4 regions of the Kluyvera sp. 1366 genome follow, and region 1 is predicted to be linked to each of the others. Evidence: predicted binding sites of a transcription regulator. Region 1 holds the regulator's gene; each other region holds the start of a gene.

Region 1 (7,571 bases):
CAGCAGCCCGCTTTGCCACTGCGGCCACAGCCAAATCATCCCGGCGAAGGCAATTAAACAGCCCATCAAGGTATCCATCATGCGCGGCAGCAGAAACTGTGCGCCGTTCAGCGACAGCAATTGCAGCGAATACACCGCCGTGACGGTAAAGCCAATCATCGACCAGCCATAATATTTCCGCGTGATCAGATAGCTCGCCAGCGTAATCCCCAGCATAAACAGCAGCGTGATCGATTCCGGCACCGCCAGCTGCAGCGACGCGGCGGCGATCAGCAATCCGGCGAAAGTACCCAGCGCACGGTGCTGAATACGCACGCGCGTGGCGTTGTAACCGTTCTGGCTGACGAACATGATGGTCATCAGAATCCAGTAAGGTTTGGGGATGTTAAAGAACAGCGCCAGCGAGCTGCCAAACATCAGCATCACAGCGAAGCGGGCTGCGGTGCGTAACGCGGTGGATTTGAATGACAGATAACTGCGCAGCGCCGGCAACAGCGGCAAACGGCGCTGGCGATCGGCCATCAGGTCACGCGTGTAGAGCGGCTTCTGCGTACGCAACACGCGGGCGATGCGACTGAAGTGATACAGGCAGAAGTTGCCGACCGGATTATCCGGATGCTGGCGTGCAATTTTCTCCAGCGCGCCGAGCTGTTTCTCCATGTGAAAACGGTCCGGCAGCTGATGGTAGAGAATCGCATCCGCCAGCACGCGCAGCCGCGCCGAGATAATCTTGGCGTTCCAGCGAATCACCGCTTCGGCGTGGCTCTCCTCAACCAGCTTCTGCACCTCTTCGGGCTGATGCAAACTCACGGAGATGTGTTCCTGTAAATCCAGCGCCACCTGGAAAGCGCGCGTCAGGCGTTTGTGGCTGTTATCGCGGCTCGCCGACAGCATATGCATTTGCTGATAACAGGTGGTAATGAGGTCGACCGCCTTTTGCTGGCGCGCCAGCAGCGGCGGCAGCGCTTTCTCCGGATCGGTCAGCTGCGTCAGTAAGGTGTATTTGGCATCGCAGTAATCCGCCAGCTCGCGGAACAGCAGGCTGAGCGATTCGCGCATCGGCTGCTCTTTCCACAGCCAGAACCAGAACCAGTTGAACAAGCCGTACCACAGCGTGCCGCCAATATAGAGCAGCGGCGGCACCCATATCGGCATGCGTCCCACTAAGCTGAGCGTAAAGATGGCGGCGATGAGTGTGGCGGGCAGCAGGCGCGCGTGCAGCGGGCCGATTTCGCCGGTTACGCCAATCAGCAGCGGCAGCGCCAGTAAAATCAGCGGCAGCGGTATCTGGTAAGCGGTGAGGATTTGCATCAGGAAACTGCCGGTGGCAAACAGCGAACCACCCACAATCAGGCGTTTGAAGAAGCGTTTGTGCGGCGTATCCAGTCCCGCCATGTTGCAGCAGGCGGGCACTAACGAGAACAGCAGACCTTTTTGCAGATCGCCAAACAGCCAACCGAGAGCCACAGGCAGGCACAGCACCAGCGTTTGCCGCAGCGCATAGTTAACTTCGGGATGATAGATGATTCGGCGCCACATCAGCTCATCGCAAATAGAAACGGCGCGATGTTGCCATCACGCCGTGGGTGAGAAGAAATTAGCGGGTGCCGTAAACGACGATGGTTTTACCGTGTGCGGAGATCAGGTTCTGATCTTCCAGCATTTTCAGGATACGACCCACGGTTTCGCGTGAGCAGCCCACGATCTGACCAATCTCCTGACGGGTGATTTTGATTTGCATCCCGTCTGGGTGAGTCATCGCATCTGGCTGTTTGGCCAGATTTAGCAGCGTTTGCGCAATACGTCCGGTGACATCGAGGAAGGCAAGGTTGCCCACTTTCTCAGATGTCACTTGCAGACGACGCGCCATTTGCGACGAAAGTCGCATTAAAATATCCGGGTTTACCTGAATCAGCTGACGGAATTTTTTGTATGAAATTTCAGCCACTTCGCAGGCAGACTTCGCACGCACCCAAGCACTGCGTTCCTGGCCTTCTTCGAAAAGACCGAGTTCGCCGATGAAATCCCCCTGATTGAGGTAGGAGAGAATCATCTCTTTGCCTTCTTCATCTTTAATCAGTACCGCTACGGAACCTTTTACGATGTAGTACAGCGTTTCCGCTTTCTCACCCTGATGGATGAGCGTGCTTTTGGATGGATATTTGTGAATATGGCAATGGGACAGGAACCATTCGAGTGTAGGGTCTGTTTGCGGTTTGCCGAGAACCATTCGCTATTATCCTCTGTTGTAATCGTGCCCAAAACACAGGGGGCATTTTTTCCCTGTCAGGCGGTTTAATCGTCGAGCGTTTCCAGTAAAGGAAAAATTATTCCGGGTGGACTCTTAAGCTACGCTTTTGATTCTTCCGGCCTTCGTCTGTGATGACGAAAATATTTTCAGCACTGTTTGTAGCACAGCTTTTGCGAGCTGTCTTGTGTTGTCTCGCTTCAGCAGAAGGGGGATTACTCTGGATTGCTGTTTGTCAGGTGAAAGCGTACTCTGGCGGCAAAACCGCCGCTTCAGGAGAAAGAATCATGCAGGCACGAGTGAAATGGGTGGAAGGTCTTACCTTTCTCGGAGAATCCTCATCCGGCCATCAGGTATTGATGGATGGTAATTCCGGTGATAAAGCGCCAAGTCCAATGGAAATGGTGCTGATGGCCGCGGGCGGCTGTAGTGCTATTGATGTGGTGTCGATCCTGCAAAAAGGGCGCAGCGATGTGGCCGATTGCGAAGTGAAGCTCACATCGGAACGCCGTGAAGAAGCGCCACGCATTTTTACCCACATCAACCTGCATTTTATCGTTAGCGGTAAAGCGTTGAGCGATAAGGCCGTTTCGCGTGCGGTTGATCTGTCAGCGGAAAAATATTGTTCGGTAGCGATCATGCTGGGTAAAGGCGTGGAAATTACCCACAGCTATGAAGTGATCGAGTTATAACTCGGATTGTAGCGGCGCAATTTATTGCGCAATAAATTGCGCCGCTACGGAATGACTTCGCTTATTCAATCCGCTTCCCTTCAATCAGTCGCTGTACCAGCGGCAGCATAATCAGCTCCATCGCCAATCCCATTTTGCCACCCGGCACCACCAGCGTATTGATGTGGGAAATAAACGATCCCTGAATCATCGCCAGCAGATAGGGGAACGCGATGCCTTCCAGACCACGGAAATGAATCACCACAAAGCTTTCGTCGAGCGACGGAATTTCGCGTGCGGCAAACGGGTTTGAGGTATCAACGGTCGGCACGCGCTGGAAGTTAATGTGGGTGCGCGAGAACTGTGGCGTGATGAAGTTAATGTAATCCTCCATTGACCGTACCACCGAATCCATCACCGCTTCGCGTGAATGGCCGCGCTCGCTGGTGTCACGCACCAGCTTCTGAATCCACTCAAGGTTAACAATCGGCACCACGCCAACCAGCAGATCGACATGCTCCGCCACATTTTGCTGCTGCGTGACCACACCGCCATGTAAGCCTTCATAGAACAGCACATCGGTGTTTTCCGGCAGCGGCTGCCACGGCGTAAAGGTGCCCGGCACCTGATTCCACGGCACGGCTTCATCGTAGGTATGCAGATATTTGCGCGATTCGCCAAGGCCGGTTTGGCCGTAATGTTTAAACGTCTGCTCCAGCAGGCCGAAGTCGTTGGCTTCCGGGCCGAAGTAGCTGATGTGGCGCCCGAGATCGCGCGCCTTGCGGATCGCCATGTCCATTTCCGGACGTGTGTAGCGATGGAAACTGTCGCCTTCGAGTTCCGCCGCATGCAAATTCAGCTGCTGGAAAATCTTACGGAAGGCGAGGCTGGTGGTGGTGGTTCCGGCGCCGCTGGAACCGGTGACGGCAATAATTGGATGCCTGGCTGACATAACAGAGCTCCCTGTGAAGTCCGGCGATGAGCATTGTTACCACGAATTGCCGCGGGGTGCATCAGCCGCGGAATTCACCCTTCGGCATAATATTGATCGATTCATGCAGTTCCGACCACACCAGCACCACGTCGCCGCGCTCCAGTTGGCGGCGTACGTCGGCGACTTTTTGCAGCAAACTGCGTTCCTGCTCGCCGTAATCAGTGCCTTCGCGTAACACGAAGGTTTCAATCAGGTTTTCCAGCGTGTCCGCTTCGAGTTCTTGCCAGGGAATAATCACAATTACACATCCAGATAGGTTGAGAGCCAGTCGGGCACGCGCTGTTCCAGCCACATTTTCGGTTTAAGAACGGTGCCGCCGACGAAACCGACGTGGCCGCCTTGCTGCGTCAGCTGATACTGAATGGAGGCTGACAGCTGGTCAGGTTGCGGAATAACGGCATCGGTCATAAAGGGATCGTCTTGCGCGTGAATGATCAACAGCGGTTTACGCACGCCGGTCAGCAACGGCATCGCGCTGGCTCGTTGATAATAGTCGTTGGCGTCAATAAAACCGTGCGCACGTGCGGTTATCGCATCATCGAACTCGCGTAAGCGGCGGAAAGCACGTAACTGGCTGAGATCGACCGGCAGCGTGCCAGGCCAGGCGCGCAGTTTGCGCGTGGCGTTCTTTTTCAGCTGCGTCAGTAAATAGTGCTGATAAAAGCGTGAAAACCCCACATCCAGCTTGCCGCTGCAAGGCTCGAGCGCCAGCGGCGCTGAGATGGCGATGCCGGCATCAATCGGCACGTCGTGACCTTGCTGACCCAGCAGGCAAGCGAGCATGTTGCCGCCCAGCGAAACGCCGACGGCGGCGGTGGGTACGCTGCCCCATTCGCGCTGCAGCCAGTGAAGGAAGTAGGTGGCGTCTTCGGTTTCACCGGAGTGATAGATGCGCTTTAAGCGATTAGGCTCGCCGCTGCAGCCGCGAAAGTGCATTACCACCGCCAGCCAGCCGCGTGCCTGACACGCCTGCATCAGGCCGTGCGCATACGGGCTGCGAAAGCTGCCTTCCAGTCCGTGAAACATCACCATGCGCGGTTTATGACGCGCCTGCGCCGGATCTTCACTCCACGCTAAATCGACAAAATCGCCGTCCGGCAGGTCAAGACGCTGCCAGTGCGGACGTAACGTAACGCGGCGCCGCAGAATACGCGGCAGCAGCGTTTGCAGATGCGCGTTACTGAATCCGCGCAGGGGTTTAAAACGCTCGCCGCTGGGGCGATCAAAATAGCTTGGGTAAAGGCTTGTCTGATGCATAAGTCGCTGATAGCTTCGATGGGTTGTTCGCTTTACTGGGTGAGGAGCACCCGAATATACATGGAACTGAGTCTTTTTTTATCAATGTTAGGTTTTCTCTGGGTCGCGGCCATCACGCCCGGGCCCAATAATATGTTACTTACCGCCTCGGGTGCTAATTTTGGCTTCCTGCGCACCATTCCGCTGCTGATTGGTATCATGATTGGTATGCAAGTCATGTTGCTAATGGTGGCATTTGGCATCGGCGGCCTCATCCTGCTTTATCCCTCGCTGCATCTCATCCTGAAGATTGCCGGTAGCCTTTATCTGCTGTGGCTGGCATGGAAAATCGCTAGCGCCGAGTATGAAAAACTGGAAACCGACGCTGTCACGGTGAAGCAGATGCCTTTCTGGCAAGGCGGCTTGCTGCAGTTGATCAACCCGAAAGCATGGCTGATGGCGCTCGGCGCGGTGGCCAGCTTCAGCCTGGCGGGCAGCGAATATCTGCATTCGGTGGTGGCGATCAGCATCGGCATGTTCATGGTGAACGTGGTTTCCGGGGTGATCTGGATGGGCTTTGGCTCGCTGATTGGACGTCTGCTGCGCAGCCCACGCGCGTGGAAAATCTTCAATCTGGCGATGGGCTTGCTCACCGCTGCCTGCGTATTGCTGATTTGGCGCTAAGTTAGCTGGAAGCGCGTTCAACGCGCTTCCACGGCAACACTTCATGGACTACCGACGCGTTAGGCTGGCGGATGCGTTGCAGCAACAGCTGTACGCTGCGCACACCCATACGATTCATCGGCTGCTCAATCGTGGTCAGCGGTGGATTCAGGCTGCTGGTAAAGTTGATGCCATCAAATCCCACCACCGCTAAATCTTCCGGTACGCGTAAACCTGCTTCCAACGCCGCGTGGATGACGCCGACCGCCAACACATCTGATACCGCAAACACCGCATCCGGCGGTTCCGGCTGCGTGAGCAGTTCGCGCAAAGCCGCACTGCCCGCTTCGCAGGTGATATTCTCGGCGTAAGCCACACCGCACCAGCTGAGATCCAGCTGCTCCAGCGCCGCGCGATATCCCTCTTCACGCTTATGTGAATAGAGGTAGCGCATATCACAGTTCACCAGCGCAATACGACGTCGGCCTTTGCTCGCCAGATAACGCACGGTTTCGAAAGCCGCTTCTTTATTATCAATCGCCACGCTTGAGGCGGCGATTGACGGATCGTATTCCGCGCACTGCACCCAAGGCTGATCGCCAATCAATTCTTTCAGCTCATGCAGGCTGCTGGCGGCATCCATGGTGATCACGCCGTCGACCACTTTGCCGGTGAGCAGCGCAATGTAGGCCGCTTCGCGCCGCAGCTGCGATCCTGAGTTACACAGCAGAATGTGGTAACCCTGCGCTTCAGCTTCGGCTTCAATGCCCTGAACCACGCGTGAGCAGAACGGATTGGTGATGTCGGGAATCAGCACTAACAACATATGGCTTTGCGAAGTGCGCAGCTGGCGCGCCAGTAGGTTGGGCTGATAGTCGCAGATGTCGATGGCCGCCAGCACTTTGGCACGCGTATCCGGGCGCACGCCGGGATTCTGGTTCAAAACCCGTGAAACGGTGGCTTTTGACACGCCAGCCAGGTGTGCGACTTTCTCTATCGACATGGATTCAGGACCGTTAGTAAAGAGTTAAAAAATGAGATCTCTATCAATATCACAGCTGCCATGTGAGCGTGTGACATATTTACCGCTTTCCCTTTTCTTTCCATTTGCACTTTTTGCATAGCCTTGCCCGATGTTGATCTAAGAACGGATCGTCATTAGGGATAATTTTTAATTCCTTTATGAAATTACTGTTGCTGGAGAAACTGCCCAGACAAAACACATTAGGGTGAATGATGATGGCAATGAAAAAAACAATAACGGCGGTCACAGCGGCTCTGGCCCTGATGGCGTTCCAGGCGCAAGCGGTCAACGTTACCGTGGCGTATCAGACCTCGGCTGAACCAGCCAAAGTGGCGCAGGCGGATAACACCTTCGCCAAAGAGAGCGGTGCTACCGTCGACTGGCGCAAATTTGATAGCGGGGCCAGCGTGTTACGTGCACTGGCGTCGGGCGACGTGCAGATTGGTAATATCGGTTCCAGCCCGCTGGCGGTCGCCGCCACGCAAAAGCTGCCGATTGAAGCTTTCCTGCTGGCCTCTCAGCTCGGTAACTCCGAAGCGCTGGTGGTGAAGAAAACCATCAAAGATCCTAAAGACCTGATTGGCAAGCGCATCGCCGTGCCGTTCATCTCGACTACGCACTACAGCTTCCTCGCCGCGCTCAAGCATTGGGGCATCAAGCCTTCGCAAGTGACCTTAGTCAACCTGCAGCCGCCGGCGATTATTGCTGCCTGGAAACGCGGTGACATTGACGGCG
Region 2 (7,571 bases), on a different contig from region 1:
TACCAGCCACGGCGTATCATCCATTGGCTTAAGGGTGAGATGGCCGGTTAACGCTGCGGCGATACAGCCCGCAGCAATGCCGGCCACCACCGCAACCAGCCGCGTCCAGCGATTTTGCGAACGGTTAAGTACGATAATCACCAGCAGCGTCAAGGCACCGAGCGCCAGATTGCCGGGCGCGCCAAAATCGCTGGCGTTATGGCCGCCAGCCCAATCGGTGATGCTGACTTTGATCAGGCTGATACCAATTAAGGTAATAACGGTGCCGGTAACCACCGGCGTCAACACTTTGCGTAATGGCGCGATGCAGCGGCTGATCAACATCGGAATCATCGCCGCTACTAAGTTGCAGCCAAAGATCATCGCCATGATCTCTTCTGGCGATCCGCCGCGCGCTTTGACCATCAATCCGCCCGACAGAATCACACCGAGAAAGGCAAAGCTGGTGCCCTGCAGGCAGATCATGCCTGCGCCAATGCCCATAAAGCGGCGCGCCTGCAGGAAAGTACCGAGACCGGAAACGAGCAGCGACATGCTGATCAGATAAGGGTTCCATGCCTGTAATCCCAACACGGAACCAATAATCAGCGGCGGCGTAATGATACCCACTACGCTGGCCAGCACATGTTGTAGTGCGGCACAAAATGCAGGCAATGGACCGATGCGGTCATTCAGCCCATACAACAAACCTTTCTCATCTGATTGCGACATACAGGTGCTCCGGCAAGATATTCATCAGAGCTGCTGATGCATGAATCACGCCAGAACAAGGGGTTTATTAAAATTTGCAAGTAAGATATTGAATATTATGGCAATTAATTCAGTAAAGAGGAGGGCTGAATCTGAAATCTTAGATTCAGCCATTGATCATTTGCGGCTTTTTGTTTCATCAGGCCGCAGGCTTTGCACTGTTGTCGTGCGTAATATTGTCATCGAGCAGTGAAATATCCAGATAACCACTCAGTTCCCGTTGTTCTGCGCGCGGCAGATAAGGCAACTCGCCTAATAAAGGTGCACCTAACTTGTTGCTCAAAACATCAATAATTTCAGCGTAATGCGCCAGACCGGGATTAATACGGTTGGCTACCCAACCCACGAGTCGCAATCCATCCTGCGCAATCGCCTCGGCGGTCAGTAAAGCGTGGCTGATGCAACCTTCTTTAATGCCGACTACCAACACAACGGGTAAATGTTCCTGCCGCACCCAGTGGGACAAAGGCTGTAAGTCGTTCATTAAACTGCGCCAGCCGCCGGTGCCTTCTACCACCACGCGCGCGGCGCGCTGCTGCAAATCGTTTAGACTGCGGCTGAGCAACGGATAATCTATACGCTGCGACGCGCTGGTGCTGATTTCATCCTCTTGTAAGGCGATAGGATTGACGGCGGAATAATCGAGAGCGAGACCTGAAGCCTGCTGTAATAACAGGGCATCTTTATTACGTAAGCCTTCAGATGTGAGTTGCGCGCTTTTGGCGACAGGTTTGAAGCCTGCGGCGCACAGATTCGTCTTGGCAAAGCACTGCAATAATGCGCGTGATACCACGGTTTTACCCACCGCGGTGTCGGTACCGGTGACAAAAAGCGTTTTCACCATTCTCCTCCTTCATTAAAGCGATGTGTAACGTGCGAAGGAGGCAGTTTAAGGAAATGTTTTCGCGGGCAGATTGCGTTAGGACAAACTTAAGGTGAGCTGTAATTATCCCTGCAACAGTTTTACCAATAAATGGCCGCTATAGAGCGCGTCTTTTATCAGTGCGGCGCCGCCAAAGGTGCCGGGATCGCTGAAAGACGTTGGTGTGAGCTGGATTTTACTGCTGTATGCGGGCAAGGCTTGTTGTCGAATGGTACTGCTCACCGCAGGGAACAGCACATCGGCGGCCTGATTCAGCGGCGAACCGATAAGGATTTGTTGAGGATTAAAGATGTTTACCATCATCGCCAGCATGCGGCCAATATGATGTCCGACGCCCGCAATCACATCACGCGCCAGGCGATCGCCCTGCTGCGCGGCTGCGCATAAGCTCTCAATCGTCAACGGCGTCTGATGCAATACACTGTCCGGCTGCGACGGCAAACGCTGGGCGGTGAGATTAAGCAGGCTTCCGATGCTGGCGACGGTTTCCAGACAGCCATTATTGCCGCAATAACACTGCTGGCCGTAAGGATCGATTTGCGTATGACCAATTTCCACCAGCGTACGACCATTTTTGTGCAGCAGTTGTCCGCCGCTGATCACGCCCGCGCCGACGGTTTCATCAATCACAATCTGAATCACATGTTGCGCGCCACTGGATGCGCCAAACAGCGCTTCGGCTAACGTCCAGGCGGAAATATCATGCTGCACGAACACCGGCAGACCGGTGCGCTGCGCCAGCGTTTCTCCCAGCGGCATATCCTGCACGTCATAACCCGGCATACGATGGACCACGCCAGAAGCGGCGTTGATCAATCCTGGCAAGGTAATGGCGATGGCGGTCAAACGCTCCAGCTTGCTTTGGTGGCGAATAAAGAAGTCATTCACTGTCTCGTGCAAGGTTTGCAGCAGTGGTTTGTCGGCGCTGGCGTGCAGCGGCAGGCGATCTTCCTGCAGCGCGCGGCTGCTGAGATCGCGCAGCGTCAGCGTAATAAATCCGGGCTGAATGCGAACGGCGAGATAGTGCCAGGCGAGCGTATCGAGGATCAAACCAATCGCGGGACGACCGCGACTGCCTGGCTCCTGAAATTCAGTTTCCTGAACCAGATGGGCATCGAGCATTTCACGCACGATTTTGGTAATGCTGGCGGGGGCTAACTGGGCACGTTTAGAAAGCTCAATACGCGAAATCGGGCCGTAAAGGTCAATCAGTCGGTAAACCACACCAGCGTTGGTCTGTTTTATCTGATCAATATGACCAGGTTGACTGTACAGATTCACGCCCTGCTCCCATTATTTTCGCGCTTCTAAATAAACAGCAGCTATGGTGATGCAGATTGCCCTGCAGCGTCAAATATTTGATTAGAAATGTGATTTATCGCACATAAAGTTTGGGCCCTCATTCAACTGCGGAGTCAATTCTCTGCATTTTGCAGCATCAGCGACATCATATTGCTCATTTGCGCCGTTGGTTCTCGCGTCGCTGACCAGACCAGCCAAACTTCAGAAATCGCGTCGCTCTCCTGCAACGGGATCCACACCACATCGGCCAGACGTGCACGGCTGAATGACGCCGGCAGAATCGACACGCCGAGTCCGGTCGCCACCAGACCAAGGATGGTCATCGCCTCGCCCACCTCCTGCGTAATAAAAGGTTTGATTTGATAGCGATGCAGCAGCGCCAGGATTTCACCGTACAACGCAGTGCCGCCTTGCGGATCGAAAAATACGAACGGCTCGTTGGCTAATGCCTGAATGGAAATCGACTCTGCATCGGCCAGCGGATGCGCCCAATGCACTACCGCGCATAGCGGCTCACGCAGTAACACGCGATGCTGCAGATCGCTGGGCAGCGGCGTATTGCGCATCACACCAAGATCGAGTCGAGCATCATGAAGTGGCGCAAGCTGCTGCCGCGTGTTGTTCTCCTGCATCTGAATGTGTACTTCTGGCCAACGCTGGCGGAATTGGTACAGCGCGTCAGAAACCAGACCGGTAAACGGCGCTGAGGAGGTAAAGCCTATGCGCAACTCGCCCTCCTGCCCGCTATGCACGCGTGCGGCGCGGCGGGCGGCCTGCTCGACATGTAACAAAATGGCACGCGCATCCTGCAAAAACAACGCGCCGGCGGGCGTGATCTGTACGCTGCGATTGGTGCGGGTAAACAGCTGCGCGCCAATTTCCTGCTCCAGTTGCTGAATCTGCTGACTCAGCGGCGGTTGCGAAATATTCAGGCGCTGCGCGGCGCGGCCAAAATGCAGTTCCTCCGCGACGGCAACGAAATAGCGTAAATGACGCAACTCAACATTCATACTTTAAAAGTCTCATTTGAGATTATTAATATATTGTACAACCTATTCGCCCTTTCCTACAGTAACGCCATGATTGTTCAAACGAGGATGTTCCGTGAGTCGCTCTTCTCAGGCGGTGATACTCGATGAAGACGAGTTGTCCGTAAAGCCTGCTCCAGCTGCAACCCCTTCAGAATGGATTGAACGCGGATCGCCGCAGTTTATGCGCGTGACGCTGGCGCTGTTCTCCGCTGGTCTTGCTACATTTGCCCTGCTGTATTGCGTGCAGCCCATTCTGCCGGTGTTATCGCAACAGTTTGGTGTTTCTCCGGCGCAAAGCAGTATTTCTCTCTCGCTATCGACCGGCTTAATGGCGTTGGGCCTGCTGTTTACCGGGCCGCTGTCAGATGCGATTGGGCGTAAATCGGTAATGGTTACCGCGCTGTTGCTCGCGGCTATCTGTACCTTGATTTCCGCCACAATGAGCAGCTGGCAGGGGATTTTGCTGATGCGCGCGCTGATTGGCTTATCGCTGAGCGGGGTTGCAGCGGTTGGCATGACTTATCTGAGTGAAGAGATTCATCCACGCGTTATCGCCTTTTCCATGGGGCTGTACATCAGCGGTAACTCGATTGGCGGCATGAGCGGACGCCTGTTGACGGGCGTATTGACCGATTTCTTCTCGTGGCGCGTTGCGGTGGGCGTGATTGGCTGTTTCGCGTTGGCGGGCGCGCTGATGTTTTGGAAAATTCTGCCTGCGTCGCGTCATTTCCGTCCAGCTTCGCTGCGTCCGCGTAGTTTGCTGATCAACTTCCGTTTGCACTGGCGCGACAAAGGATTACCGCTGCTGTTCGCTGAGGGCTTCCTGCTGATGGGCGCGTTCGTCACGCTGTTCAACTACATCGGCTATCGCTTGCTGAGTGCGCCCTGGTCGCTGAGCCAGGCGGTGGTGGGATTGCTGTCGGTGGTCTATCTGACCGGCTCCTGGAGTTCACCGAAAGCCGGCGCGATGACCAGCCGCTTTGGACGCGGTCCGGTGATGATTGGCGCAACTGCGATTATGCTGACGGGATTGCTGCTGACGGCGTTTAACTCACTATGGCTGATTTTACCCGGCATGATGTTGTTCACCGCCGGATTCTTTGCGGCGCACTCCGTTGCCAGCGGCTGGATTGGCCCGCGTGCGCGTCGGGCTAAAGGCCAGGCATCGTCACTCTATCTGTTTAGCTATTACGTTGGATCCAGCGTGGCGGGTACATTGGGCGGCGTGTTCTGGCACAGCTATGGCTGGATGGGCGTTACGGCATTCATTAGCTTGCTATTATTAATGGCTTTGCTGGTCGGCTGGCGATTGCAGTGCCGGAAACTGTAATACCTTTCATCTGTTAAACGGGGCTAATGCGCCCCGTTCTCTCATCAAGTCCACGCCATCCGGTGATCTCACAGTCCCAGATAAAACAAAACGGCCATTCGTCGCTATAATTCATTCCATTCCAACAATAGTTAGACTTTTATTATTTCACAGCAATGAGGACGATAGATGGGACTCTATTATTACGTCGATAAGCATGCCGGCTATAACGACAACCATGTAGTACACGCAACGGGATGCCCGTACCTACCCGCCGATGAGGCACGCCGTTTCCTTGGGACTTTCTACACGCCAAATGCCGCCATTCAGCAAGCGCGTAAATTTTATGCCAGCGCGCTGGGCTGCGAGCACTGCTGTCCGGTGGGGTTAAAAAAAAACATGACGACTCAAAATAGTGTGGCACTAAAACACATGGTGCGACTCTGATAATCATGATGTGAGAGTGGTCAGCAGACTTAACTCTTTTGTTAAGCAGCACTGCGGCGTTTCATAATAACTATAAATTTAAGTGTAATAATAACTGGACCTTAAGGCGCTCAAAGTGGCGTCAGGTCCAGTCGCCTCTATCTCCCCGTTTTTGATCTAGTTCGCGCTCGTATTGATGACAGAAAGCGTAAAAACGTAAGGCTATTAATTACGCCACTCTTGATAAAAAATATTCAGTAATAAAAGCCCGACAAACGGTTTCCCTCCGCTCATTAATGCTCCACAATAGCGGCAATTTGTGACTCCGGTCACTTTCTGGGGTGCTTTTTGCCCTCTCATTTGCCGTCTGACTGATTTGAACTCCATGCAATCTACTACTGTTTCACGTAAAACGGCCTGGCTACGCGTTGTACTGCTGGCTATTGCTGCTTTTGTCTTTAACACCACAGAATTCGTGCCTGTCGGTCTGCTGTCGGATATCGCCGCCAGCTATGACATGAAGACTGCCGATGTTGGCATTATGCTGACTATCTACGCGTGGGTTGTCGCGCTATTGTCTCTGCCGCTGATGTTGTTAACGCGCAATATTGAGCGCCGCCTGCTATTGGCCGTGTTGTTCATCGTGTTTGTTGCCAGCCATGTGCTGTCATCTTTGGCATGGGATTTCACCTCACTGGTTATCTCGCGCATCGGTATTGCCTTAGCGCACGCCGTGTTCTGGTCAATCACCGCTTCGCTGGCCATTCGCGTGGCGCCTGCAGGTAAGAAAACTCAGGCGTTGAGTATGCTGGCAACCGGTACCGCGCTGGCGATGGTGCTGGGCGTGCCGATTGGGCGTATCGTCGGTCAATATCTTGGCTGGCGCACTACTTTCGGCATGATCGGCTTGTCTGCTTTGGTGTTGCTGATTTTGCTGATGCGCATACTGCCGCGTCTGCCGAGCGAGCACACGGGTTCACTGAGCAGCGTTCCGATGCTATTCCGCCGTCCGGCGCTGGTGGCAATGTACGTTCTGGTTACCGTGGTGGTGACGGCGCATTACACCGCTTACAGCTACATCGAACCGTTTATGCAGGTGGTGGCTAATGCCGATGATAATTTTACCACGCTGCTGTTACTGCTGTTTGGATCAGCGGGCATTCTCGGCAGCGTGCTGTTTAGTACGCTGGGCAATAGATTCCCTTCTGCGATGCTGATCGCCGCGATTGCGATGATCACGCTAAGCATGGGCTTGCTGGTGTTTGCTGCTGTACGTCCCGCTGCAATCACCGTGCTGTGCATCGTTTGGGGCATGGCAATGATGATGATTGGTCTGGCGATGCAGGTGCGCGTTTTGGCGCTGGCACCGGATGCCACCGACGTCGCGATGTCGCTGTTCTCGGGTATCTACAACATCGGTATCGGCGCGGGTGCGCTACTGGGTAATCAGGTCAGTTTGCATATGCAAATGTCGGATGTCGGTAACGTCGGCGGCATTATTGGCCTTGCCGCACTGTTCTGGTGTATCGCTATCTTCCGCCGCTATCCACAGCTGCGTTCTAACGGATAAGAAAAAAGGCTTCAGAAGGTTATCTTCTGAAGCCTTTTATTCACTTCCTGCGGAATGCTAAATTGCCCTCCGCTCAATTCTCTTAGTTATAAATTACTGCTGTGCCATTTAGCTTGTTGTTGCCAGAGGTCGAAGTGATGCGGAATGACTTTGCTCCGGCAGCACTGGCCTTTTCCGCTAGCTGATTCTCCAGCGATGTCAGGTTAGTGCTACCTGATGCGCTAACCACACCAATTTGTTGTTGATTCAGCGGCGCTTCGTTTACTAAGTCTGCAGCCATGCTACCAAACGCGATTGAAG
Region 3 (7,571 bases), on a different contig from region 1:
GATGACATTCTGGCGGAAGTGAAGCGTACCGTTGGCGATCTGCCGGTGTATCTGACCTTTGATATCGATTGTCTGGATCCCGCCCACGCACCGGGCACCGGCACGCCAGTGATTGGCGGCTTGAGCAGCGATAAAGCCACCAAGCTGATTCGCGGTTTGCAGGGCATGAATATCGTCGGTATGGATTTGGTGGAAGTGGCGCCGGGCTACGATCACGCCGATCTGACCTCGCTGGCCGCAGCCACACTGGCGCTGGACATGCTGCACGTGCAGGCGGCAAATAAAGGTTAATCCTTTCTCCTGCGGCTACACTTATTGGCGGTTAATTAATCTGCGGAGGCGACTATGGGTTTACTGGACGATTTAGTAGGATCGCTAGGAAACAGCAACGGAAGCGGGCAGGGCAACCAGATGCAACAGCTGATGGCTATCTGGAACTGGGTGCAGGAACAGGGCGGCGCTGAAGTGCTGCTGCAGAAGTTTCAACAGGGCGGACTCGGGCAGGTGCTGAATAGCTGGCTTGGCAGCGGCAGTAACATGTCGATTGATGGCGGCGAGATTCAAAATGCGCTTGGCAATGATCAGCTGCAGTCGCTGGCGGATAAGCTCGGCACCGATGTACAGGGTGCGTCCGGTACGCTGGCTGCCTTATTGCCGCAGGTGATTGATAAGCTATCGCCGCAGGGCCACATTAAGACGTCGAATACCCAGGATTTGGGTGCGATGGTGGATGGATTGTTTAAGCGTTGAAGGTTGTTTTTTTTGATCTTTGCTTGCTGTCCCCCATCCCGGCCTTCCCCCATGAATGGGGGAAGGAGACGCAGCTATATGCAGCTTCCTCACTAACATGTGGCAGCGTCTTCCTCCCCCATTCATGGGGGAGGACCGAGGAGGGGGACAGCAAGCACGATCTATTTCCCAGCCGCAATACGCTCACGAATATGCTGGGCGCGGGCTTCCGAATCCGGATGCGAGTCAAACATCGAACTCTGTCTTCCTTGCTCCAGTTTCGCTAGCTTCTCAAAGCTGGTCGCTAATCCCATCGGATCGATGCCGCGCTTTTTCAGCAGGTCGAACGAGTAGTCATCGGCTTGTGTTTCCTGAGTTTGCGAGAATTGCGCATTCACCAGCTTCTCACCCATTTCACCCAATTGTGATTGTGACAGCGAACCAATCACGCCGCCGACGGAAGCCGCAGCGGTGCGCGTTGCGGTGGTCGTCAGCGCCACCTGCATCGCTTTACGCGTATGGCCCAGCGCGACGTGGCCCATTTCATGGCCCAGCACACCTTCGACTTCGTTATCGGTCATCATATCCATCAACCCGCTATAGACGCGGATACAACCGTTCGCCATCGCCCAGGCGTTAACGTCTTTGGTCTGATAAACCTTGTAGTTGGCAGGCACGCCGTTGATGTTGTCGCCTAGCGCCGCCGCGATTTTGTTCAGGCGCTGCTGGTATTCACTGTTAGCGGGCGCAACCTGATTGTCTTTATCCATCTGCGCACAGGATTGATCGCTCAACTCTTTCACCTGCGTATCGTTCAGCGCATAGGCCTGATAAGCCTGCGCACCCGATTGTAGCAGCGCGTTGTTATCAAACCCTTCGCAGCCGCTCAGCAGCGAAGCCATTCCCAGAGCAACAATTGTGGCTCTCATTTTCATATCGGCATCCTTTGGGTAACAAGGTAAGGAAAACAAACACCTGAAACTGGCCCAGGTGTTTAAACGCTTTGGTTATAGCTCGCATGTTGTTCAATGACTAGCAGACAAGCCCGGAAATGCAAACGGTTACCCGTGATTTAGCACCCAGATGCATGTACTTTTGTCCTGATTTTCATGTACATTGATGTGCGACTTTTTTCTCGCTTCGCCTTATAACTGATTAATTACAATAAGTTAAGCGTGGCGGAGCATTAATCCGACCTGGAGTAGAAGATGCCCTCTCGTAAAGAGCTTGCCAACGCCATTCGCGCGTTAAGTATGGATGCAGTACAGAAAGCCAATTCGGGACATCCGGGTGCCCCAATGGGCATGGCGGACATTGCCGAAGTGCTGTGGCGTGACTTCCTGAACCATAACCCTACTAACCCGCTGTGGGCAGACCGCGACCGCTTTGTGCTGTCGAACGGTCACGGCTCAATGCTGATTTACAGCCTGCTGCACCTCACTGGCTACGATCTGCCAATGAGCGAGCTGCAGAACTTCCGTCAGCTGCACTCTAAAACTCCAGGCCACCCGGAATACGGCTACACCGCAGGCGTTGAAACCACCACCGGTCCGCTGGGTCAGGGCCTCGCTAACGCAGTGGGTTTTGCCATTGCCGAGCGCACGCTGGCGGCGCAGTTCAACCGTCCGGGTCATGACATCGTAGACCATAACACCTACGTGCTTATGGGCGACGGCTGCATGATGGAAGGCATCTCACACGAAGTCTGCTCCATCGCCGGTACGCTGAAGCTGGGCAAACTGGTTGCCTTCTATGACGACAACGGCATCTCCATCGACGGTCACGTTGACGGCTGGTTCACCGACGACACCGCCAAACGTTTTGAAGCCTACGGCTGGCACGTGGTGCGCGGCGTGGACGGTCACGATGCCGACGCGATTAAAAAAGCGGTGGAAGAAGCCAAAGCGGTTTCCGACAAGCCTTCACTGCTGATGTGCAAAACCGTTATCGGTTTTGGTTCGCCGAACAAAGCCGGTACGCACGACTCGCACGGCGCGCCGCTGGGTGCCGATGAAATCGCGCTGACCCGCAAGCAGCTCGGCTGGAACCACGGTCCGTTTGAAATCCCTTCAGACATCTACGCGCAGTGGGATGCCAAAGAAGCCGGCCAGGCGAAAGAGTCCGCATGGGACCAGAAGTTTGCCGCCTACGCCGCCGCGCATCCGGAACTGGCTGCCGAGTTCAAACGTCGCGTGAACAATGAGCTGCCGGCGAACTGGGCCAGCGAGTCGCAGAAGTTCATTGAGCAGCTGCAGGCCAGTCCGGCGAAAATTGCCAGCCGTAAAGCCTCGCAGAACGCCATCGAAGCCTTCGGCAAAATCCTGCCGGAATATCTGGGCGGCTCCGCTGACCTGGCGCCGAGTAACCTCACCATATGGTCCGGCTCGAAGCCGATCAACGAAGATGCGGCGGGCAACTATATCCATTACGGCGTGCGCGAGTTCGGTATGACCGCCATCGCCAACGGTATCGCGCTGCACGGCGGCTTCCTGCCGTACACCGCCACCTTCCTGATGTTCGTCGAGTATGCGCGCAACGCCGCACGTATGGCCGCGCTGATGAAAATCCGTCAGATCATGGTTTACACCCACGACTCGATTGGTCTGGGCGAAGATGGCCCGACGCACCAGCCGGTTGAGCAGATGGCCAGCCTGCGCGTGACGCCAAACATGAGCCTGTGGCGCCCGTGCGACCAGGTTGAGTCAGCGGTGGCGTGGAAGTACGCGATTGAGCGCGTTGACGGCCCGTCGGCGCTGATCTTCTCGCGTCAGAACCTGGCGCAGCAGGATCGTAGCGCTGAGCAGCTGGCCAACGTGGCGCGCGGCGGTTACGTGCTGAAGGACAGCCAAGGTACGCCAGAGCTGATCCTGATCGCCACCGGTTCAGAAGTGGAACTGGCAGTGGCTGCGTTTGATCAGCTGACGGCGGAAGGCCGCAAGGTGCGCGTGGTGTCTATGCCATCCACCGACGCCTTCGACAAGCAGGACGCGGCGTACCGTGAATCCGTGCTGCCAAAAGCGGTTGCCGCACGCGTGGCGATTGAAGCGGGTATCGCGGATTACTGGTTCAAATACACCGGCCTAAACGGCGCGATCGTCGGTATGACCACCTTCGGTGAGTCAGCGCCTGCGGATCAGCTGTTCAAAGAGTTTGGTTTTACGGTTGAGAACGTGGTGAAAACGGCGAAATCGATTCTGTAACTTTGCGCAGTAAATTGCGCCGCTACCGGTTAAGCACAGCCTGTAGCGGCGCGATTCATCGCGCGCACCTGCAATGCAGGCGTATCTAACCTGAAACGGTTCAATTATTCCTGCAGTAATAATCCGTCAGTGGAAAATTTGTGACGTAGATCCAATATTCAGCCACTCACTTGATCGCAATCATTCCCGTTATTCCTCTCTTGCATTACTCTAGCTGAACCGTTTCAGTTGTGAGCGAAATCGTGCATCTCACTCATGTGGGTAAGCAATAATTCCCTGTACAAACCGGTGTGAAACGCTCAGGCTAATCGGCACGTTTTTTCGGGTGTGGTTGAAGGTAGAGATGACCGTTCGCGTAGCAATAAATGGTTTTGGTCGTATCGGGCGTAATGTGTTGCGTGCCCTGTATGAAACCGGTCGCCGGGCTGAGATCACCGTGGTCGCCATTAATGAGTTGGCAGACGCCGCCGGCATGGCGCATCTGCTGAAGTACGACACCAGCCACGGCCGTTTTGCCTTTGATGTGCGCCAGGAGCGCGATCAGCTGTTTGTCGGTGACGACACCATTCGCATCCTGCATCTGGCCGAAATAGATGTGCTGCCGTGGCGCGAGCTGAGTGTCGATATCGTGCTGGATTGCACCGGTGTGTATGGCAGCCGTGATGATGGCGAAGCCCATTTACAGGCGGGCGCGAAGAAAGTGTTGTTCTCGCATCCGGGCGGCAACGATCTCGATGCCACTGTCGTGTTCGGTGTCAACGAACAAGCTCTTAAACAAACTGACCGCATTGTCTCCAACGCATCCTGCACCACCAACTGCATTATTCCGGTGATCAAGTTGCTGGATGACGCCTTTGGCATTGAGTCGGGCACCGTGACCACCATTCACTCGGCGATGCACGATCAGCAGGTGATCGACGCCTATCACAGCGATCTGCGTCGTACCCGCGCCGCCAGCCAATCGATCATTCCGGTAGATACGCGTCTCGCTGCTGGCATTACCCGTATTTTTCCGAAATTTAACGATCGCTTTGAGGCGATTGCCGTGCGCGTGCCCACCATCAACGTGACAGCCATTGATCTGAGCGTGTCGGTGCGCGAAGCGGTGAAGGCGTGTGAGGTCAACGCGTTGCTGCAAAACGCGTCAGAAGGGGCGTTTCGTGGTATAGTTGACTATACGGAATTACCGTTAGTCTCAGTAGATTTTAACCATGATCCGCACAGTGCCATAGTCGATGGCACGCAAACGCGGGTCAGTGGTCATCACCTTATCAAAACGCTGGTTTGGTGTGACAACGAATGGGGCTTTGCTAACCGCATGATCGACACCACGTTAGCAATGGCCGCAAGCGGTTTCAGGTAAGACGCGGACTGCGTCTGGCAAAACTTATGAGAATCAACGAGAGGGTTCACCATGTCTGTAATTAAGATGACCGATCTGGATCTTGCTGGTAAACGCGTTCTGATCCGTGCCGATCTCAACGTGCCAGTGAAAGAAGGGAAAGTGACGTCAGATGCACGTATTCGTGCTTCTCTGCCTACCATCGAAGCGGCGTTGAAACAGGGCGCGAAAGTGATGGTTACCTCTCACCTGGGTCGTCCGACCGAAGGTGAATACAACGAAGAGTTTTCCCTGCTGCCGGTTGTTAACTACCTGAAAGATAAACTGAACGGCACCAACGTTACCCTGGCAAAAGATTACCTCGACGGCGTTGAAGTCGGCGCGGGCGAATTGGTTGTGCTGGAAAACGTGCGCTTTAATAAAGGTGAGAAAAAAGACGAAGAAGGGCTGTCGAAGAAATATGCCGCACTGTGCGACGTGTTCGTGATGGATGCCTTCGGTACCGCGCACCGCGCACAGGCTTCTACCCACGGCGTGGGCAAATTTGCCCCAATCGCATGTGCCGGTCCGCTGCTGTCAGCTGAGCTGGAAGCGCTGGGCAAAGTGATGAGTAATCCAGAGCGTCCGCTGGTTGCTGTGGTTGGCGGTTCTAAAGTGTCGACCAAATTTGATGTGCTGCAGTCGCTGGTGAAGATTGCTGACACCGTGATTGTCGGCGGCGGTATCGCGAATACCTTCGTGGCTATCGATAACAACGTCGGTAAATCTCTGTATGAGCCAGACTTCGTCGAAGCAGCAAAAGGTCTGCGTGATCAGTTTGGTATCCCGGTTCCTACTGATTCTCGCGTAGGCACGGAATTCTCTGAAACTGCCCCGGCAACCGTGAAAAAGGTTTCCGAAGTGGCGGATAACGAAGAGATTATGGACTTCGGCGACGAAACCGCACAGGCGATGGCCGCTATTCTGAAAGGCGCGAAAACCATTCTGTGGAACGGTCCGGTTGGCGTGTTCGAGTTCCCGAACTTCCGTAAAGGTACCGAAATCGTGGCAAATGCAATCGCCGATAGCGATGCATTCTCAGTGGCAGGCGGCGGCGATACGCTGGCTGCAATCGATCTGTTCGGTATCGAAGATAAGATCTCTTACATCTCTACCGGCGGCGGCGCATTCCTCGAGTTCGTGGAAGGTAAAAAACTGCCAGCAGTTGCTATGCTGGAAGAGCGCGCGAAGCAGTAACTCTTTGGGGGCGACGCTTGGGCGTCGCCTGAAGGCTAGCCCTTTATGGGGCACACAAATCGCAATCCCTTCGGGGATGAACGGTAACGAAACGGGACACAAACATGTCTAAAATTTTTGATTTCGTAAAACCCGGCGTTGTCACTGGTGACGACGTTCAGAAAATTTTCCAGGTAGCGAAAGAGAACAAATTCGCTCTGCCAGCAGTTAACTGCGTCGGCACGGATTCTATTAACGCGGTATTGGAAGCTGCGGCCAAAGTGAAAGCGCCGGTCATCGTTCAGTTCTCCAATGGTGGTGCTGCCTTCATCGCCGGTAAAGGTTTCAAAACCGACAAGCCGCAGGGCGCGGCTATCTTCGGCGCTATCGCGGGTGCATACCATGTGCATCTGATGGCTGAACAGTACGGTGTGCCAGTAATCCTGCATACCGACCACTGCGCCAAGAAACTGCTGCCGTGGATCGACGGTCTGCTGGACGCGGGTGAAGAGCACTTCAAGAAAACCGGTAAGCCGCTGTTCTCTTCTCACATGATCGACCTGTCTGAAGAGTCACTGGAAGAGAACATCGAGATCTCTTCTAAGTATCTGGCGCGCATGGCCAAACTGGATATGACCCTGGAAATCGAACTGGGTTGTACCGGTGGCGAAGAAGACGGCGTGGACAATAGCCACATGGACGCTTCTGCGCTGTACACTCAGCCAGAAGACGTTGATTACGCTTACACCGAGCTGAGCAAAATCAGCCCACGTTTCACCATAGCCGCTTCATTCGGTAACGTGCACGGCGTGTACAAGCCAGGCAACGTGAAACTGACGCCAACTATCCTGCGTGATTCTCAGGAATACGTGACTAAAAAACACAACTTGCCGCATAACGCGCTCGACTTCGTGTTCCACGGCGGTTCTGGTTCATCTCCAGAAGAAATCAAAGAATCAATTGGTTACGGCGTAATTAAAATGAACATCGATACCGATACCCAGTGGGCAACATGGGACGGTATTCTGAAGTTCTACAAAGAAAACGAAGCATATCTGCAAGGCCAATTGGGCAACCCTAAAGGC
Region 4 (7,571 bases), on a different contig from region 1:
AAATGCACCGCCGCCCGCGATGATAAAGATGATCATGGCGATGGCGGCAATCGACTCGCCGCACATATCCATCACTTCTTCCATCTTACGGCCATTGCGCAGCCCCAACGTCAGCACCGCTATCACCACCGCGATAAACAGCGCCACTGCCGGATTACCGATGAATTCGAAGAACTGACGCAGCGCGTTCTCTTTCGGCGTGGTCAACTCGAAGACGGCGGCAATCGCCATCAGCACCACCGGAATCACTGCGGCAAAAATACTGATGCCGAAGCCTGGCATCTCCTCTTCCGTGAAGATTTTTGGGTTGTAGAGCCCTTCCGGCGGTGACTTCTCAAAGCTTTTAAGGAACTTCGAGAAAATCGGTCCGGCAATAATCACCGTTGGAATGGTGATGATCATGCCGTAGAGCAACGTGGTACCAAGATTAGCGCCAAAGATAGTGGCAATCGCCGTCGGGCCAGGATGCGGCGGCAGGAAGCAGTGAGTGACCGAGAGCGCGGCGACCATCGGTACGCCGACGTACAACAGCGGCAAACCGGCAGCCGCCACGATAGTGAACACCAGCGGCAGCAACAGCACGAAGCCAACCTCATAGAACATCGCCAGGCCGACGATCAGTCCGGTCACCACCAGCGCCCATTGCAGCCGCTCTTTACCAAAAGCAGCGATCAGCGTGGTAGCCACGCGTTGTGCGGCACCGGTATCGGAAACCAGCCGCCCGAGCATGGCGCCGAAGCCAAGGATCATGGCTAATCCGCCCAGCGTCGAGCCGATACCTTTCTGGATCGAGGCCATTACATTCAGTGGCGTCATGCCTTCGGCAATACCGACCACCGCCGAGACAAATACCAAAGCAATGAAGCCATTGACCTTAAATACAATCATCAACACCAGCAGCAGTATCACACCCAGCACAATGATGGTTATTGGCATTTTTATTATCCTTAGGAATACAGAGGGGTGATTAAGGTTTAGGCGCGGCCCGATGATAATGCCAGCCGCGCCCGGTCATCACACGGCGACGCGCATGCCACCGTCAACGAACAGCAGATGCCCGTTAACGAAGTTCGATGCACCGGAAGCAAGGAACACTGCCGCGCCAATCAGCTCTTCCGGTTTGCCCCAGCGAGCGGCTGGCGTGCGCTTGGTTAGCCAGCCGGTAAAGGCAGGATCGTCAGCCAGCGCCTGAGTCATCTCCGTGACGAAATAGCCCGGTGCAATGGCGTTCACCTGAATGTTGTGACGCGCCAGCTCCACGCACATGCCGCGCGTCAGCATAGTCACCGCGCCTTTGGAGGCCGCGTAAGGCGTGATGGTGTCGCGCCCTAATTCGCTCTGCATCGAACCGATATTGATGATTTTACCCTGCTGACGCTCGACCATTTTTTTCGCCACAGTTTGCGAAACCAGGAATACGGCGGTCTGGTTGACCGCGATAACGTCATTCCAGTCCTGCTCCGGGAATTCAAGGAACGGCCGACGACGCTGGATGCCAGCATTATTCACCAGCACATCAATCGCGCCCCACTCCGCTTCGATCTCATCTACCGCCTGTTTCACCTGCGCCGATTGCGTGACATCAAACGCTTTGGCATGCGCGCGTAAGCCCAACTCACGCAGCTGCGCCGCGCCCTTCTCTGCGCCTTCGTGCGTAGTGGCGTTGACGATCACGTCAGCACCGGCTTCCGCCAGGCCGCGCGCCAGCAGATATCCAATGCCGCGCGCCGAACCGGTCAGCAGCACACGCTTGCCTTCGAGGGAAAATAACTGGCTCATCACTGCTCCTTAAAAGGTTAACTGGACTTTAGCGGCACGGGTTTTATCGCCGGCAAACTGCAGCGCGGCATCGATATCCTGCAAGGCATACTCACCGCTGAACAGCGGCAACGGGTTTACCACGCCGGTAGCCAGCCATTCGACGGCGGTGTTGAATTCATGAGTAAAGCGGAAGGAACCAACCAGATTAATCTCTTTGGCAATCAGCGCCATGATCGGGAAATTGGGAATGGTGCCGCCCATGCCAACCTGCACCAGCGTACCTTTGGCGCACACCACATCGAGGCAGCGCTGCAGCGAAGAAGGATGGCCGGAGGCTTCAAACGTCACATCGAAATAGCCTTTGTCGGCAAGATAGGGCGCGAAATCGCCGTCGGCGGCATGAATCACCTCGCTTGCGCCCATCTGCTGCGCCATCTCCAGTGAACGCTCGCTGATATCGCTGCACACAATGGAGGCCGCGCCGCGCGCTTTGGCCGCCGCCGCAATCAGGCAGCCAATCGGACCCACGCCTGAGATAAACACGTGCTTGCCGGTGAGATCACCTGCCTGCTGCGTGGCGTGAATACACACCGCCAGCGGCTCAGCGAACACCATGACCGTTTCATCAGCATCCTGCGGGAACGGCACGCATTGCGCGCTATCCACCACTTTGTATTGGGTAAAACCGCCGTCAACGTGCGGCACATACATGGCGCTGCCGAAGAAGCGCATGGTGGTGCACTGGTTTTCCTGATCGCGCTGGCAATATTTGCACGCGCCGCAAGGCTTAGAGGGATTTACCGCGACTTTTTGTTGGGGTTTAAGTGCTGGATTGTCGCTCTCCACCACATAACCAATCACTTCGTGGCCCAGGATCATCGGCATTTTGATCTCAAAACTACCGACCTTGCCTTCCTGATAGTAATGCAGATCGGATCCACAAATGCCGCCACGCGTGATACGCACCAGCGTACCTTTGCCGTCCCATTTCACCTGCTGCTGCGCAACGCTGACTTGTTTTTTTCCAGTGATTACGCCGGATTGCGTTTCGATATTCATAACGTCCCCATAAGAGCTGTAGCAATGGGGGCCATCAGACCGGGTTATGCGGCTTAAAACTGTGATGAACATCACCTAAAGACATGTTACGGAAAGCTGTTACCTGGAACGTGAAGTCTGCGATGCCGAAGAGAAAACAGGCGGCCGTAAGTGGCCGCCTGTGAAGAGAATTAATAGCCTGACATCAGGTCGTGGCTGTATTTGAACAGTTCAGAATCCGAACGTAAACCGAGCTTTTTCAGCGCCGATTGTTTCTGCCCGCTCACGGTTTTACGGCTGCGCTTAAACTTCACGGCAATTTGTGACACGCTCAAACCATCGAGAAAACAACGCACCACTTCAACTTCACGCGGGCTGAGGGTTTTCACCTTCTCATACATATTGCCTTTGCTGCTAAAATCGAGGCTGTCATCCAGCGACTCTTCGCTCATGACATAGAGATTTTCAACCTCGTAGGCGACTTCTTTAGACAAGAACAAACGGCCCTGCGCCACCTGACGAATCGCATGGGTAATTTCCTGCATATTGTGGCTTTTACCAATAAAGCCCTTCACGCCTGCGCTTAGCACCATTTTGACGATGGCCGGACTCTCCATTGAAGAAGAGATCAGAATTTTTTGCTGGGGATAATGATTACGCAGTTGCTTCACCAGCGCCAAGCCATCCAGTTCACGTTCACCCAGCAGGAAATCCAGTACCAGCACATCAACTACGGTACTTCTTAGCTGATTAAATAATTCATTACTTGAAGCCCAGGTTCCCACCAAATGAATATCGGGCTCATGTTTTAAACACAACTCGAAAACGGTACGAACCATGGGGTGATCATCAAGGACAGCCACACGCACTTGTTTATTATGTGCATATACCATTTATTTATTCCTTTATTACAGCATTAACTTTGTCCAATTCTGACTGTCACACCCGCTTCAATAAATAAATGGTGTCGATTACAACAGCTGTGAAAAATAGCCTTCACAACATCAGAATTCTAAATCGATAGCGTCACCCTAATAGCGGTCATTTTTATATACCCCTTTTAGGTTTATATTTTTCCGTGATAGATTCTTACTTGCCTGCTCACGTAAAAGTGGGAAAAGTCTGACTTAACTCCTTAACAAGACCACATAAGAATTGTCTTGAAAGAAAAGGAGCAATCTAACTAACTGAATAAGCTAAGAAATGAACATCATATAGTTACATCGCTATCACCCTCTCTCTTTCGCTAAAAATCAAACATTTGAGAATGGTCGCAAAATTTTAACAGTAAAAGAATAGAACGAGCGAAAGATAATAATATCTTTATAATCCCTGGTCCTGATAGACATTAATGGATACCTTAAGAAGGCAGCGTGCTAATTAATCTTAATACTTTTCGCTTGTTGGCCTTATTTTTTCTGGCTTTAGTTTCATGTTCATTAATAGCATCAGAGAAAAAACTGCAATTACTGGCGCGATATGATGTAGCTCAACCTGCTTTACAACTGGCTGAACCTATCTCTTCAGAGTTTCGTCATCACGTTCTCAAAGTTGCTGTCGCTGGGCAACCACAACCGCCCCTTTTTATGGATATGGATACGCGACGATTCGAAGGCGTAAGTGCGGATTATCTCTCTCTGATTCAGAATATGCTGGATACCACAATAGAAATCCATTATTACGCCAGCCATAGCGCGGCCCAGGAAGCCGTAACCAGCGGAGAAATGCAACTATTAGCGATCTATGTGGAGCAATCCTCAGTAGCAGAGGCGCAAACCTTGATCGCCAGCGACCCCTGGATGCTGGATTATGCAGCGATCGGTTTTAAGTCTGAGCGAAACGCTCAATTAAAAATTGATGAACCCAATCGCATGGCCTGGTCTGGTTCAGCGTTGATGCGTGCACATTTAGAAGAGACTTTTAAGAGCGACCTTTTAGTTCGCTTTCCTGGTTACTACGATGCTGTCGCAGCAACAGTATTTGGCCAAACAGAGCGTGTATGGGGCAATGCCGCCACACTTACGCACCTAAATCGCTTCATGTTCGCAAATGCGCTGGATATAACCAAAGATGACCACGCTATTCCGATGAATTTCAGCTTTGGCATTAGCCCGCGTCATCCACAACTTGCCGAAGCGATTAATTTTGCCTTAACACAAATTCCTCTCTCTATTCGCATGCAGATAGCGAAGCGCTGGCAACTGGATACGTACCATGTGCTGCAGCGTAATCCGCTTGCACTCAAGCATGAAGAGGAGAAATGGCTGCAGGCACACCCGCGTATCAACACCGCACTACCGCAAACCCTCGCTCCACTCAGCAGTCGCAACGGGAGCATGCCGTTTCGCGGCATGATCATTGATGTTTTAGATCTGATAGCCAACCAAAGTGGCATTACATTTAATTCAGAAGTTCAGGAAGAAAGTGGACGTAACCAAACCGATAAGCATTTTCCACATCTGTATGCGCTTGAGATGCTTACCCCGGATATGCCCCCTCAGTTAATAACCCGCCCATGGCTGGTTTCACACTGGGTCATTATTCGCCATAAACGCCCTCGGAATATTATGGCTCGGGATCCTTTTCCCTTTGGCTCGGCTCTCATGCTGAACAACCGGCAGATGAAGGATTGGATGCTTCTGCATTATCCCCATCTGAACCTCGCCTATATCAATGATCCTTTGCAGGCCTTGCGTGAATTGCAGGCGCATGAAATTGATGCGGTAGTGCTGCCAAAGATTTTTGTGGATTATCTGCTCCACAACCATTACGCAGATGACCTGATTATTGAAACCACGTTGGGTGCAGACCCGGCACGTTTTGTCATGCGTGTTGAACCCGGTAATGAAACGCTGATTAGCATTCTCAATAAAGCCTTGATCGCGATTCCTCCCGAAACCATGTTCAAGTTGCTGGCACATTGGCGTCAGTCAGAGATGCCGTTCCTCAGTGCTTCATGGCAGAGTTACAAACAAGTTATCTTGCTGATTGTGTCGGTCTCGACCGGATTAATAGCCCTTATTTTGCTGTGGAACCGTCATCTGCGGAAGGTTATTCAGCAGCGTATTCAGGCTGAAAATGCATTGAAAAATCAGCTCAATTTCACCCATACACTCTTCAATGACTCGCCCGTTGCCATGTATATCCGCGATAAACAAACCCGATTAGTGGATTGCAACAATGCCTACCTACGTTTTATGGATTTCCAGCGAGAAGATGTCATCGGTAAACGACTGTCGGACGTTCTCACTGGCAATAACGCCAGTATTCACAGTATTGAAGATGGCTATCAAAAAACCTTACTGGATGGCGAAGCCGTCATGCGCGATATACACATGGATTTTGAACAGCGGACATTCCAGCTTTATCACTGGATACTGCCGTTTCGCGATCGGCACGGTGATGTCGCAGGTGTTATTGGGGGCTGGCTGGATGTCACTGAACGCAATGCGCTGCTGCAGGAGTTACAACTCGCCAAAGATGTGGCTGATAAAGCCAACCGCTCCAAAAGTGAATTTCTTGCCAGCATGAGCCATGAAATCCGCACGCCACTGCATGCCATGATTGGCTTACTGGAGCTCGAAACTCGCTTGCAACCGGCTGATTCACTCTCAGAGAACATCCGTGTTGCGTATCATTCGGCACGCGCGTTGCTGTCATTGATTGGCGATATTCTCGATTTGTCGAAAATCGAGTCCGGCCTTTATCAACCAACGTTAGAAACGGTCTACCTTCCTGATGTTCTCGATCAAGCGGTTACGCTATTCCGTAATAAAGCAGAGATTAAGGGACTTGAACTGCGGGTAGAGATGGATATTGCTGCTTACTGGGTGAAAACAGACCCATTGATGCTGAATCAAATTCTCTCCAACCTATTGAGCAACGCCATTAAGTTTTCCGATTACGGCACTGTCACTGTTGTGCTCATGCAGGGCATTGCGCAGGAGGAGGACGGTTGTGAATTCGTGATCGAAGTTAGCGATCAAGGTTGTGGCATGACGGAAGACCAACAGCACGCCATCTTCGAACCTTTTGTGCAGGTGGGCGATCGTCAGCAGCAGCAAATTGGCACCGGATTAGGATTAAGCATTTGTCGTAATCTGGCGCATCTACTGGATGGTGAGCTGATTGTGGAAAGTGCGCCAGGGGAAGGCGCGGTGTTCTCTTTTTATTTCCGTGCCTTGCCCGGTGAACCGCAGGATCAAACACAGCCTCATTTGTCGCAGCCGCTGATCTCCGACAAGCTCTCCGTGATGATCATCGACGATCATGCACCCAACCGATTACTGCTTGGGAAACAGCTTGAACTGGCTGGCCATCAAGTCATGGTGAGTGAAAGTGCGGCAGAAGCACTGACGTTATGGCAGCAGGATCCATTACGTTTCGACCTCATCATCACAGACTGTAATATGCCTGGCATGAACGGCTTTCAGTTCGCTGAAGCGCTGCGTCTATACGAGCATGAGCATCAGTTAACACCGATCATGCTATTCGGCCTGACTGCATCGGCTGAGCAGCATATTATGCAACGCTGCCTTCAGGCGGGAATGAACGATTGTCTTTTCAAGCCGCTGGATTTAGAGAGCTTACTTGCTCAGGTTGCACGTTGTACCCGGCGCAGCGCCATAAAACCCGAAATCCAGGCCCCGCCGGCAGCGAGTATCTCCTCCTTCCCACAGCTGTTAACACAATTGGCCGAACAGGATAGTGAAGGTTGTCTGGTGTTACTCAACAGCATACGAACCAGCCACGATGAGTTGTTGGTATCACTT

What was found. Region 1 encodes CRP, which controls carbon source genes, mostly activating them, when cyclic AMP is high. Its sites were predicted from a motif close to ATGTGANNNNNNTCACAT; they were not measured.
Region 2: a site for CRP is predicted at 3,002-3,019, ahead of mlc (sugar metabolism global transcriptional regulator Mlc). Genes of this name have one in related genera too.
Region 3: a site for CRP is predicted at 4,068-4,085, ahead of epd (erythrose-4-phosphate dehydrogenase). Genes of this name have one in related genera too.
Region 4: a site for CRP is predicted at 2,880-2,897, ahead of idnD (L-idonate 5-dehydrogenase). Genes of this name have one in related genera too.

What each region holds. Positions count from the first base shown of each region.
Region 1 is NZ_JBTRDW010000010.1:41,807-49,377, reverse strand. Features, by position in the region: gene ACVLVH_RS20560 (YccS/YhfK family putative transporter) at 1-1,539, opposite strand, end outside; gene crp (cAMP-activated global transcriptional regulator CRP) at 1,598-2,230, opposite strand; gene ACVLVH_RS20550 (OsmC family protein) at 2,536-2,940, shown strand; gene ACVLVH_RS20545 (phosphoribulokinase) at 3,002-3,871, opposite strand; gene ACVLVH_RS20540 (YheU family protein) at 3,933-4,151, opposite strand; gene ACVLVH_RS20535 (hydrolase) at 4,154-5,170, opposite strand; gene ACVLVH_RS20530 (LysE family translocator) at 5,231-5,833, shown strand; gene ACVLVH_RS20525 (LacI family DNA-binding transcriptional regulator) at 5,835-6,815, opposite strand; gene tauA (taurine ABC transporter substrate-binding protein) at 7,049-7,571, shown strand, end outside.
Region 2 is NZ_JBTRDW010000002.1:198,973-206,543, forward strand. Features, by position in the region: gene ACVLVH_RS04450 (nucleobase:cation symporter-2 family protein) at 1-711, opposite strand, end outside; gene bioD (dethiobiotin synthase) at 890-1,594, opposite strand; gene mlc (sugar metabolism global transcriptional regulator Mlc) at 1,697-2,914, opposite strand; gene ACVLVH_RS04465 (LysR family transcriptional regulator) at 3,049-3,945, opposite strand; gene ynfM (multidrug efflux MFS transporter YnfM/SxtP(Kp)) at 4,040-5,296, shown strand; gene ACVLVH_RS04475 (hypothetical protein) at 5,465-5,722, shown strand; gene ACVLVH_RS04480 (sugar transporter) at 6,087-7,271, shown strand; gene bhsA (multiple stress resistance protein BhsA) at 7,354-7,571, opposite strand, start outside.
Region 3 is NZ_JBTRDW010000009.1:181,882-189,452, reverse strand. Features, by position in the region: gene speB (agmatinase) at 1-291, shown strand, start outside; gene ACVLVH_RS20010 (YidB family protein) at 346-750, shown strand; gene loiP (metalloprotease LoiP) at 912-1,664, opposite strand; gene tkt (transketolase) at 1,938-3,929, shown strand; gene epd (erythrose-4-phosphate dehydrogenase) at 4,273-5,292, shown strand; gene pgk (phosphoglycerate kinase) at 5,344-6,507, shown strand; gene fbaA (class II fructose-bisphosphate aldolase) at 6,612-7,571, shown strand, end outside.
Region 4 is NZ_JBTRDW010000007.1:129,245-136,815, reverse strand. Features, by position in the region: gene ACVLVH_RS16935 (gluconate:H+ symporter) at 1-936, opposite strand, end outside; gene idnO (gluconate 5-dehydrogenase) at 1,015-1,779, opposite strand; gene idnD (L-idonate 5-dehydrogenase) at 1,789-2,820, opposite strand; gene ACVLVH_RS16920 (response regulator) at 2,991-3,692, opposite strand; gene ACVLVH_RS16915 (ATP-binding protein) at 4,173-7,571, shown strand, end outside.